Linked DNA regions of Cytobacillus sp. IB215665. The protein of the gene in region 2 binds, or shares a complex with, the protein of the main gene of each other region. Links are inferred from orthologs where the notes say so. Each region holds a gene or a part of one and is shown on either strand. Other genes may lie near its edges.

Region 1 (4,124 bases), on a different replicon or contig from region 2:
ACGAAACATAAACGATATTTTCCAACATCCTAAACATGATGATATAGAAATTTCGTGATAAAATGATAGGAGGCTGATGTTATGAAATTAATTTTAGCAGTCGTCCAAGATCAGGATAGTAATCGATTATCAAATGCACTAGTTGACCATAATTTTCGAGCGACAAAGCTTGCAAGTACTGGTGGTTTTTTAAAATCTGGAAATACAACATTTATAATTGGTACAGAAGACATTCGTGTTGAAAAAGCCTTACAGGTCATAAAAGAAAGTTGCCAACATCGTGATCAATTAGTTGCCCCTATTTCTCCAATGGGCGGAAATGTAGATACTTACGCATCATATCCGGTTGAAGTAGAGGTAGGAGGAGCTACAGTATTTGTTCTTCCAATCGATCAATTTCACCAATTTTAGACGGATATGAGGTATTTATAATGAAAATTAATCAAGATGTAAAGACAACCATTGAAAAGGCTCAACCAGAAATTAAGCAATCATCTAGTAATCAAATGAAGTTTCATGAGCTTGTACAGAAACAAGATTCGAAAATGCATGTTGAACAATTAAACAAGCTTATGAAAGATATTGAAGTAGCTGGTAATCTGCTCGCTCGCTCAAGAACATTTAAAGATTTAACTAAATATAAAGCGTTAGTGAAACGCTTTGTTGAGCAAGCTGTTGATTTCGGCATGGACTTAAAGCAATCTCATAGTTGGAATGCTAGAGGACAAGGTAGAAAGCTAAAAATTATCGAAAACATCGATCAAGAATTGATTGATTTAGCTGATACACTGATTGATCAAGAAAGTAATTCAATTTCTCTATTAAATAAAATAGGGATTATAAAAGGATTATTAATAAATTTGTATACGTAAGAGAGTGATGTTTGTGGTAAATGATACGTGGGACAAGCTAGAAACCTATCAACCGACAATAATAAAAATGCTCACTAATAGTATACTTAAGGATAGAGTAGCCCACGCATATATATTTGAAGGTGGTCGAGGGACAGGGAAAAAACATGTTAGCCTTATGTTAGCTAAAAGCATGTTATGTAAACATTTGAATGGAAGCATGCCTTGCCAAAATTGTATTAATTGTCGTAGGGTAGATTCGAAAAACCACCCTGATGTGCATATCATTGAACCAGATGGCCATTCAATTAAAAAATCACAAATTCAAGATTTACAAAGTGAATTTTCTAAAACTGGAGTAGAGTCATCCAAAAAGTTATATATTATTGAACATGCTGATCGGATGACGACAAATGCTGCTAACAGTCTATTGAAATTTTTAGAGGAGCCTGATTCTGATACAATAGCTATTCTCCTTACAGAAAATATACAAAAAATGTTAAATACTATTATTTCTCGTTGTCAAGTGTTATCTTTTCAACCAATTGCTTCAATTGTTATGAAAGATTTCCTACTAGACAAAGGGGCTCCACCCCATTTAGCTGCACTTGTGGCTCAATTGACCAATAATTTTGAAGAAGCAACAGAATTATGTCAAGATGATTGGTTTGCGCAATCAAGGATGATAGTGATACAATTATATGAAATGCTAAATATGAATTATGCTAAAGCTTTATTATATATTCAAGAGAAGTGGCTCTCTCATTTCAATGATAAAGACAAGCTTGATAGTAGTTTAGACTTATTATTACTTTTGTTAAAAGATTTACTATATATTCAGTTAGGTGAAAATGAATACGTTGTGTATACTGACCAATTAGAAAAATTAAATCAATATGCCCTTCATATTTCTCAAAATCATATTGCTGAACAAATGTCAGCAATTTTAGAGGCCAAAAGTCGTTTACACACCAACATGAATCCACATTTATTAATGGAGCAACTTGTATTGAATTTGCAGGAGGGATTTTAATTTGTATGATGTAGTTGGTGTACGTTTTAAAAAAGCTGGGAAAATTTATTATTTTGATCCAGGGGAATTTAAAATAGATGATGGAGAATTTGTTATAGTAGAAACAGTACGTGGAATTGAATTCGGCAAGGTAGTTATAAATAAAAAACAAGTTGATGAGAGCGACATAGTTCTTCCATTAAGAAAAGTTATTAGAATTGCTGAATCAAAAGATAAACTTATTGTTGAAGAGAATAAACAGGCTGCACAAGAAGCATATGAAGTATGCATCGAAAAGGTTAATCAACATGGCTTGGAGATGAAATTAGTAGATGTAGAGTATACCTTTGACCGAAATAAGGTGATTTTCTACTTCACAGCAGATGGCCGCGTTGATTTTAGAGAACTAGTGAAAGATCTTGCAGCTATTTTTCGAACAAGAATTGAATTGCGTCAAATTGGTGTTCGTGATGAAGCCAAAATGTTAGGTGGTATAGGTCCGTGTGGAAGAATGCTCTGTTGTTCGACATTTTTAGGGGACTTTGAGCCAGTCTCTATAAAAATGGCAAAAGACCAAAACCTCTCTTTAAATCCTACTAAAATATCTGGTCTATGTGGCCGGTTGATGTGTTGCTTAAAGTATGAAAATGATGAATACGAATCTGCTAAACAACTGCTACCTGATATTGGGGAGAAGATCGTAACACCTAATGGAGCAGGCCGTGTAGTTGGATTGAATATATTAGAACGTGTATTACAAGTCGAATTAAACGATAGAGAACGAGTAATTGAATACACATTGGATGAACTAATGAACGAGGGAGCTGTATCAATTCAAGCCACAGATTAATGAGGTGGATTTTGTGGATAAAAAAGAGATTTTCCATTCAGTAAGCAGTATGGAGGAGCAAATAGGGCATTTATATCGTCAACTGGGAGAGCTCAAAGATCATCTTGCACAATTATTGGAAGAAAATCACCATTTAATAATTGAGAATGAGCATCTTAGACGTAGATTAGAGCAAACCTCAGAAGAGCCAAAAAAATTAAAGAAGAACAAATCTAATAACAAAAGGAAACAAAATAAGCAAGTTGATATTGGGGAGGGTTATGATAATTTAGCCCGTTTATATCAAGAAGGCTTTCATATATGTAATGTTCACTATGGTAGTGTTCGTGCAGAAGGAGATTGCTTGTTTTGTTTATCATTTTTAAATAAAAAATAATGTATAGTCTTCCACTTTGGAAGACTATTTTTACTAGGAATTTTAATAAAGAAGTGTTGAACATTTAATTAGGCACTTTTCACTTAAATTTGAGTGACAGAAGTGTATTATATGCTAAGAAAAGGTGCCGAATGTGTTTAGTCTTAATAAAGACAACATTGTTGTTAACAAAAAGGAGTGTCTATGATGGTTAAGCTTATAGGGGATGAGCGATTAGATCATTTACTTGGTGAAAATATGCGAATTATTCAGAGCCCATCGATGTTCGCCTTTTCACTAGATACAGTTTTATTAGCTAAATTTGTTTATGTACCAATTCAAAAGGGTAATTTAATTGATTTATGCTCTGGAAATGGCGTTATTCCACTATTACTTAGTAAAAGGACAAAAGGGCATATTACAGGAGTCGAAATCCAAGAAAAAATTTATCAGATGGCTGAGAGAACAATTGCATTTAATAAGCTAAATAGCCGAATAAAATTTATTCATGGCGATATAAAAGATATGCCCACATTATTAGGGCAAGAAAAGTTTGATATTGTTACTTGTAATCCACCTTATTTTCCAACACCTAGTAATGAAGAAATTAATAAAAATGAACATTTAGCTATTGCTAGACATGAAATTTATTGTACGCTAGAGGATACAATTAGAGTAAGTAGTATGCTACTTAAACAGGGAGGGAAAGCGGCATTTGTGCATCGACCAGGTCGTCTTATTGACATGATTACTTTAATGAGAAATTATCGTTTAGAGCCAAAAAGATTACAATTCGTTTATCCCCGACATGGAAGAGAAGCAAATACCCTATTAATTGAAGCGACCAAAGATGGAAGCCCAGATTTGAAGTTATTACCCCCGCTAGTAGTATATAATGAACACAATGAATATACTGACGATGTGAGGAACATTCTATATGGAAAGTAAACAGCATTTCTTATATGTGTTAGAATGCAGTGATGGAAGCTATTATGCTGGTTATACAAATGACCTTAAGAAACGCATAAGAACCCATAATGAGGGCAAAGGGGCAAA
Region 2 (4,208 bases):
AAGCAAAGAAAGCTGAACAACTAAATGAGGTTCCTATTGGTGCTGTAATTGTGAAAGATAATGAAATTATTGCTTCCGCATTTAATTTACGTGAAAGAGAACAAAGATCATTAGCCCATGCTGAATTACTTGCAATTGACGAAGCATGTAAAAGTATAGGATCTTGGAGGTTAGAAAATACGACGTTATATGTTACGCTAGAACCATGTCCGATGTGTGCTGGAGCCATTGTTTTGTCAAGAATTCAAAGGGTTGTTTATGGCGCCAAAGATCCAAAGGGAGGTTGTGCTGGAACAATCATGAATCTTTTAGACGAGAAAAGGTTCAACCATCAAGTAGAAGTTGAAAGTGGAATCTTGGAGAAAGAATGTGGTTCTATCTTAACAACTTTTTTTAATAATATACGAAAAAGGAATAAAGAGAAAAAAATGAAAGAAAGTTAACAAAAAAATAATTTTCATATAATTTACAGTCTGTATTTCATTGCAATTTTTCGCTAAAGGCTTTATACTATTAATTGCGTTGGTAACAATGCATATAATATTTGGTTTCAATTTTGCCGTGCTAAGCGGGGAGGTAGCGGTGCCCTATACTCGCAATCCGCTCTAGCGAGGCCGAATCCCTTCTTGCGGTTAGTCCATTTTAGGGTCTGACTTAAGTAAGTGGTGTTGACGTCTGGGTCCCACGCAATGGGAATCCGTGAACCCTGTCAGGTCCGGAAGGAAGCAGCAGTAAGCGGAAGCTCTCATGTGCCGTGGGGTTGCCTAGACCGAGCTAACTGCTTAAGTAACGCCTAGGATGACTAATCAACGGAAGGTGCACGGCAGTTATTATACAAATAAAACTCACTCTTTAAGAGTGAGTTTTTTGTATAATTAAATAAAAAGATTTATCTTTCACTTTGAAAATGATTAATTAAGTAAGGTATAATGAATAAGATAAAAATGTGAAGGGGGCGTGTTTTTGAGTTACCAAGCTTTATATCGTGTTTGGAGACCACAACAATTTCATGATGTAGTTGGTCAGGACCACGTTACGAAAACACTTCAAAATGCACTGCTCCAGCAAAAATTTTCACATGCATATCTTTTTTCTGGCCCTCGAGGTACCGGGAAAACAACTATTGCAAAGATTATAGCTAAAGCAGTAAATTGTCAAAGAGCGCCTATTGCAGATCCGTGTAATGAATGCAGTAGTTGTCGCGGCATATCAGATGGATCAATTTCTGATGTTATTGAAATTGATGCAGCATCTAATAACGGCGTAGATGAAATTAGAGATATAAGAGATAAGGTGAAGTATGTACCGAGTGCAGTTAGATATAAAGTGTACATTATTGATGAAGTGCATATGTTATCTATAGGTGCATTCAATGCGTTATTGAAAACTTTGGAAGAACCGCCAGAGCACGTTATTTTTATTTTAGCTACAACAGAGCCTCACAAAATACCATTAACTATTATTTCGAGGTGTCAAAGGTTTGATTTAAAAAGAATATCACCACAAACAATTACCTTAAGGTTGAAAACTATTCTTCAACATCAACAGGTAATTGTGAAAGATGATGCGTTACACGCAATTTCAAGAGTAGCAGAAGGTGGAATGCGGGATGCATTAAGTTTGTTAGATCAAGCATTATCTTTTAGCGGGGAAGAAGTTCAGCTGGATGATGTGCTAACGATTACAGGATCTGTTTCGCAGTCTTTTATCGCTGATATCGTTGCTGCCTTAAAAGATAGAGATGTATCCAAAGGGCTTAAATCGCTAGATTCGTTAATGAATCAAGGTAAAGATCCAATGAGGTTTGTTGAAGATGTAATCATGTACTTCCGTGATATGCTACTATATAAAACAGCTCCAAATCTGGAAAATGTTCTTGAACGAATAACAATTGATGACCAATTTAAGCAATTGGCTGACAATTTTAGGTCTTCTGAAATTTACACGATGATTGATCGATTGAATAAAAGCCAACAAGACATGAAGTGGACAAATCATCCTCGCATATTTTTAGAGGTAACGATTGTAAAGCTCTGCCAATTTGAAGAGCCTGAGACGATAACGCAATTGCCGGAAGTTAATTCATTAATGTCAAAAATAGAACAGCTAGAATCAGAACTAAACCAACTAAAAGTTAGTTCTCAACATACTCATGCACAACAAATAGATTCATCACAAGAAAAGCGATCGCAAAAAGGAACAAGAAAAAGCGGCTACAAAACACCGACTGGTCGCATTCAGGAAATACTGAATAATGCTACTAAACAAGACCTCCAATTAATTAAAAGTCGTTGGGGTGATATGTTAGACTTGTTAAGAAAACAAAATAAGGTTTCTCATGCAGCTCTACTAAACGATAGTGAACCTGTCGCTGCCTCAAATGATGCCTTTGTATTAAAATTCAAATACGAAATCCATTGTAAAATGGTCGCGGAAAATAATAATAATATTCGTGATAATGTTGATGGTATATTAATTGAGATGGTCGGTAAGCGTTTTGAATTGGTCGGTGTTCCAGAAGAAAAATGGTCAGAAATCAGAGAAGAGTATATTCGTGGTCAAAGAGATGAAGAAGATAATGAAAATGAAGAGGACTTACTTGTTACAGAGGCTAAAAAACTAGTTGGTGATCATCTCATTGAGATGAAAGAATAGATAGAATTATATAAGGAGGAATAAATAATGCGTGGAATGGGAAATATGCAAAAAATGATGAAACAAATGCAAAAAATGCAAAAGGATATGCAAAAAGCTCAAGAAGAACTAGGTGATAAGACGATTGAAGGAACAGCTGGTGGAGGAATGGTAACAGTTACTGTTAATGGCCATAAAGAGGTCATCGATGTAGTAATTAAAGAAGAGGTTGTAGACCCTGAAGACATTGAAATGCTTCAAGATCTTGTACTTGCTGCTACAAATGAAGCGTTAAAGAAAGTAGAAGAGATGACTAATGATACGATGGGACAATTCACTAAAGGATTGAACTTACCAGGTGGAATGTTCTAGAGAGAATAACCTTCCGATTATTAAACGGTAAAAATCACCTTTTAATAATCGGATTTACTGCTTGTTGGGATAAATAGGACGTTAACATTGATCGAAATTGTCTAGCTACAATCCCGTTAACAAATTAGCAAAACCACACCTTCTTGACAGCTCGTCATATGGTTATTGTATATAAACAGGCGCTTTGCGCTTTTTCTTATCTGGGAGGTTATCCTATGCATTATCCTGAACCAATATCAAAACTAATTGATAGTTTTATGAAACTGCCAGGGATAGGTCCAAAAACGGCCGTTCGTCTGGCTTTTTTTGTGTTAAATATGAAAGAAGATGTTGTGCTTGACTTTGCTAAAGCTTTAGTCAACGCCAAAAGAAATTTAACGTATTGCTCTAAGTGTGGCCATATTACTGACCAAGATCCATGTTATATATGTGAAGATGAGCGCCGTGATCGGAGTGTTATTTGTGTACTTCAAGATCCAAAAGATGTAATCGCAATGGAAAAAATGAAAGAATACAATGGATTGTACCATGTTTTGCATGGAGCTATATCACCTATGGACGGTATTGGACCAGAAGATATAAAAATTCCTGAGTTGTTAAAGAGACTACAAGATGATGAGATACAAGAAATAATATTGGCAACTAATCCTAATATTGAAGGTGAAGCTACTGCCATGTATATATCTAGGTTGTTAAAGCCAGCCAATATAAAAATGACTAGAATTGCCCATGGTCTCCCTGTTGGTGGAGATTTAGAATATGCGGATGAGGTAACTCTTTCTAAAGCATTAGAGGGTAGAAGAGAGCTCTAGCAATAATAATCTAAGCTCAGTGAAGGCTACTTGATGAGGTGTTTAAGTATGTTTTTTCTAAGAAAAGGTAAGTTACGTAAGCAATACGATAAATCCCTTATTAAGACAATTGAAGAAGTGAAAAAGGATTGGGAACATCAAAAGAAGATGGTTGAAAAAAGTGTTGAGCCATCAAGAGAGCTTCTTAATGATCTTAAGGTTATTGAATCTACTTATTTTTTCCTTCTAAGAGAAGCAAAAAATCGACAAGTTTCAATGGCTAAATTCACATAAATGTTTTGTTGTAACGCTCATTTAGTAAAATTTGATGCTATTTTTTCTATATAAGATCATATTGGCGTAGTTTTACGTTATGATCAACGTTTTGAAAGACGATAGGGTGCCACGCAC
Region 3 (4,190 bases), on a different replicon or contig from region 2:
TTTATTCTCCCTTTGTCATTTATAACATTAACAAGTTTTTTTATTTATCCATCAATAGGTAAGTTAGTTGATTTATGCCTTTCTTTTGCTCTAAATAATGCAAATGAGTTTGTTTCTTCGTTATCCAGCATTTCAATATCATCTCTTACATTTGGAAGGCCAACTACAATCGTTATGTTTGGGTATGCTTTTAGTATTATTCTGTTCTTTATATATTTAGAGAAAGAAGGGACTTGGAGAAGGTTAACCGTTCCGATTTGTATATTTTTTATTGTAGTATTGTTTAATTGGAACTGGTATTTTTTTAGCAACCAAGGGGAAGTCATAATGCTTGATATTGGTCAAGGCGACAGTATATTAATTACACTTCCAAATCGAAAGGCGGTTTATTTAATTGATACCGGAGGTTCTATACCATTTACTCAAGAATTATGGCAACAGAAGAGTAACACATTTCAAGTAGGTGAAGATGTAATATTACCTTTATTAAAAGCAAAAGGTATTAGAAAAATTGATAAATTAATTTTAACTCATAGTGATATGGACCATGCAGGAGAATCGTTTACGTTGTTTGATAACATCCACATAGACGAAGTAGTATTGTCTAATACAAAGCTTATTACTAATTTTGAAAAGGAATTAGTTGGAAAAGCAATATCTTCAAATACACATATAACATTAGTAAAAAAAGGGGATCAATGGATAGATCATGGGTATACATTTTATGTATTATCACCAAGTGGAACAGAAATAGATGAGAACAATCAATCAATTGTGATTTTTACCGCTATCGGTGGTTTAGATTGGCTTTTTACTGGAGATTTAGAGGCGGAAGGAGAGTTGGCACTTATGAGATCCTTTCCGAATTTATCAAGTAACGTATTGAAAGTTGGTCATCATGGTAGCGATACTTCAACTACAGAACAATTTCTTACAGCCATTAACCCATCATTTGCATTAATATCCGCTGGAAAAAATAATATATTCAATCATCCCCATGAAAAGGTAATAGATCGTTTAGCTATAAGAAATATTCGTATATTTAGAACAGATAAACATGGAGCAATCATATACACATATACAAATGAAACTGGAACCTTTTACACAATATCACCATAACATAAATTAAGAAAACGTAGGCAACTCCAATATTATCTCTTCTAAGCAGTTTTAACAGTTATTTTAAAGCAATCTGTTCAGTCCTATGTACGAAAAAAATCAATGCGAACACACCCTCAAAAAAAGACTGTCAAACGACAGTCTCAAGTGTGATGAGGTGGTTATTAAGAACCTAAAAGTTTAACTACTGTAGCAATGATAAACATAGTTGCAAAAAATCCGAAAGATACGATAAACCCAACTCCTGAATCTATAGCATCGTTTCGCTTACTTTGGACATTTTCTTCAAATTGATTCACAAAATACCCCTCCCTAATTCAATAATAGTATAAGCGAAAGTTCATAAAAAATCTACATTCATTAGTTTGTTTTCCTACAATGACAAGAGTTGTCACAAATAGTTCTTAATTTATACGGGAATGATATTCATACAAATTAATATCGTTACAATATAAGTGACTCGGGGCTTATGCTGTAACGTTCATATAAACTGGGAATTGGTCGTTATGGGAGATCGGTTCCCATTGCCACTTGTAAAAGTGGGAAAATACTTTTACCATATGAAGAGAACCATTTCGTAGATCGGAGAGAAAAAATGGCACTTGACATATGGAGGAAAATTAAACAAGACAATATTAACAACTTATACTTATTATATGGAAAAGAAACATATTTACTCAATGAGACAAAAAAATTACTTATTTCTCACGGGTTAAAGAATGAAGAAAGAGAATTTAATTTATCTACATATAATTTAGAGGAAACTCCTATAGAAGCTGGGATAGAAGATGCAGAAACATATCCGTTTTTTGGTGATAAAAAAATCGTCATATTTAACAATCCTACTTTTTTGACTAGTGAGAAGGGTAAAATCGAACATGATTTAAAAAAGCTGGAATCTTATATGAATCAGCCAGCAGATTTTTCAATTATAGTATTTTATGCTCCATATGAAAAATTAGATGAGAGAAAAAAGCTTACTAAATTACTAAAGAAAAATGCGGAATTACTTGTAGCTAACACATTGACAGAACAAGAGCTTCAAAAATGGATAGTGGAAAGAGCAGAATCATTTCAAGTGATTATACAAAATGATGCCGTGGAAGAAATGCTACGTTTAGTAGGTACGAATCTTATGCTACTTACAACTGAAATTGATAAATTAGCATTATACGTAGGACCCGGTGGGAAGATATCACACGAAACAGTAACATTACTTGTAGCTAGAACACTTGAACAAAATATTTTTACATTGATAGATTTTATTGTTCAGAGAAAACCAGCTGAAGCAATGCAAATTTTATTTGATTTAATCGAGCAAAAGGAAGAGCCGATAAAGATATTGTCTTTAGTATCAAACCAGTTTCGCTTAATATATCAAGTGAAAGAATTAGCAAGACAAGGCTATAACCAACAAAAAATTTCATCGATTATAAAAGTTCATCCATATCGCGTAAAGCTAGCTGCTGGGCAAGCTAAGCTCTTTGGGGATCAAGAATTAAAAGGAATTATCGGTCAACTAGCAGAAGCAGACTACGATATGAAAGTCGGTAATATAGATAAACAATTGATTTTAGAACTATTTATTATGTCATTACAAGAGCAAATACACTAAACGCATTTTACAGGTGATTGTGTTTTTAACGATGGCTGTTTTCTCATCATGTTGTTTTTCGTACTTGAAAATAAACACGAATACAGCTACCTTCGTGGCACTTTTTCTTCTCCAAAAGCTAAAAAAATCACACAAAACAAACTTCCCTTCTCCGTACCAAAAAAACAAGCTTGAACATCGCGTATTAGGTGGTCAAGCTTGTTTTTTATGGGGATTTTACATCCTATGTTTTCACTAACATTCAAAGTTTTATACATAGCGGTTATATTATGTTATTTTCTCATCATATTGTTTTTCGTACTAAATAGCAGCAAAAAGAAAACGACCCTTTAAAAAGGATCGCATGTTATTAAGCAGTAATGCTGTTTAATTTTTTTGCTAAGCGAGATTTTTGACGGGATGCAACATTTTTATGGATGATCCCCTTGCTTGCAGCTTTATCTAGCTTTTTAGAAGCTAATACAAATGCAGCTTGCGCATTTTCAACGTCTTTGTTGTCAACAAGTACTTCAAAGTTTTTAACAGCAGAGCGCATTGCAGTTTTAAGTGTAGCATTATGAGCACGACGCTTATCGCCTGTTTTTACACGTTTAATAGCTGATTTAATATTTGGCATGTATTTCACCTCCCAAAAATAACAATCGAGATGATGTAAACTCGACATATCACTTACATTAGAACACATGATATTCTATCAAACGAGGACTAATAATGCAATACTTATTCGACAATGAATGTTTCTATTGACTGGTGGTAAAACTAGATTATAAATCGATTTGAAAAAAAGGGGTGCATTCTTTTTGTCTCAATTAGACCTAAGTAAGTATTCTGTACGAACCGATTTAGCAATAGAAGCTCATGAAATGGCATTAGAAAGCAATGCGAGGGAAGAAGCTAAAAAGGAACAATCGTCAATCAATGGAGTGGTAGTAAAAGAGAATGATATCGGCGGTGTAAAGGTTACGAAAGTTGATATAAATAATGACGGGGCTAAGGCGGTAGGAAAAAAAGCTGGATGTTACGTCACTCTTCAAGCAGAAGGGATTAGACAACAGGATACTGAGTTACAACAGCATGTCGAAGAAGTTTTCGCTAATGAATTCAGTAATTTTTTACAGCAGTTAAACATTCAAAAAGATGCTAGTTGTTTAGTCGTTGGCTTAGGAAACTGGAACGTTACTCCTGATGCTTTAGGACCTATAGCAGTAGAAAACTTGTTAATTACTAGACATCTATTTAAACTTCAACCTGAAAGTATCCAGGGTGGCTTTAGATCAGTAAGTGCCATCGCACCAGGTGTAATGGGTTTAACCGGGATAGAAACAAGTAATATTATTCACGGGGTTATCGAAAAGTCACAACCTGATTTTGTTATTGCAATTGATGCATTAGCTGCAAGGTCAATTGAACGTGTAAATGCTACAATTCAAATCTCTGATACAGGCATTCATCCTGG

What was found.
Region 1: dnaX (region 2) and holB share a complex: the UniProt entries of both Bacillus subtilis proteins name them as parts of the DNA clamp loading complex. The link is inferred for Cytobacillus sp. IB215665 from one-to-one orthologs.
Region 3: dnaX (region 2) and holA share a complex: the UniProt entries of both Bacillus subtilis proteins name them as parts of the DNA clamp loading complex. The link is inferred for Cytobacillus sp. IB215665 from one-to-one orthologs.

What each region holds. Positions count from the first base shown.
Region 1 is NZ_JAXBME010000024.1:2,936-7,059, forward strand. Bases 6-2,881 are described here. They hold holB (DNA polymerase III subunit delta'), read left to right. Parts: upstream 6-879; coding sequence 880-1,884; downstream 1,885-2,881. Other genes in these bases: SLH52_RS20775 (cyclic-di-AMP receptor), read left to right, coding at 82-411; SLH52_RS20780 (YaaR family protein), read left to right, coding at 432-872; SLH52_RS20790 (stage 0 sporulation family protein), read left to right, coding at 1,886-2,713; yabA (DNA replication initiation control protein YabA), read left to right, coding at 2,727-2,881. In the rest of the region: more of yabA, read left to right, coding at 2,882-3,089; SLH52_RS20800 (tRNA1(Val) (adenine(37)-N6)-methyltransferase), read left to right, coding at 3,276-4,016; SLH52_RS20805 (GIY-YIG nuclease family protein), read left to right, coding at 4,006-4,124. UniProt on the Bacillus subtilis protein: DNA polymerase III is a complex, multichain enzyme responsible for most of the replicative synthesis in bacteria.
Region 2 is NZ_JAXBME010000034.1:703-4,910, reverse strand. Bases 350-3,309 are described here. They hold dnaX (DNA polymerase III subunit gamma/tau), read left to right. Parts: upstream 350-963; coding sequence 964-2,655; downstream 2,656-3,309. Other genes in these bases: recR (recombination mediator RecR), read left to right, coding at 3,222-3,309; SLH52_RS22955 (YbaB/EbfC family nucleoid-associated protein), read left to right, coding at 2,683-3,006; tadA (tRNA adenosine(34) deaminase TadA), read left to right, coding at 350-443. Outside these bases: more of tadA, read left to right, coding at 1-349; more of recR, read left to right, coding at 3,310-3,818; SLH52_RS22945 (YaaL family protein), read left to right, coding at 3,867-4,091. UniProt on the Bacillus subtilis protein: Part of the beta sliding clamp loading complex, which hydrolyzes ATP to load the beta clamp onto primed DNA to form the DNA replication pre-initiation complex.
Region 3 is NZ_JAXBME010000002.1:255,961-260,150, forward strand. The notes cover bases 783-3,724. They hold holA (DNA polymerase III subunit delta), read left to right. Parts: upstream 783-1,714; coding sequence 1,715-2,734; downstream 2,735-3,724. Other genes in these bases: SLH52_RS03220 (DNA internalization-related competence protein ComEC/Rec2), read left to right, coding at 783-1,119; SLH52_RS03225 (YqzM family protein), read right to left, coding at 1,284-1,418; rpsT (30S ribosomal protein S20), read right to left, coding at 3,084-3,350; gpr (GPR endopeptidase), read left to right, coding at 3,535-3,724. In the rest of the region: more of SLH52_RS03220, read left to right, coding at 1-782; more of gpr, read left to right, coding at 3,725-4,190. UniProt on the Bacillus subtilis protein: Part of the beta sliding clamp loading complex, which hydrolyzes ATP to load the beta clamp onto primed DNA to form the DNA replication pre-initiation complex.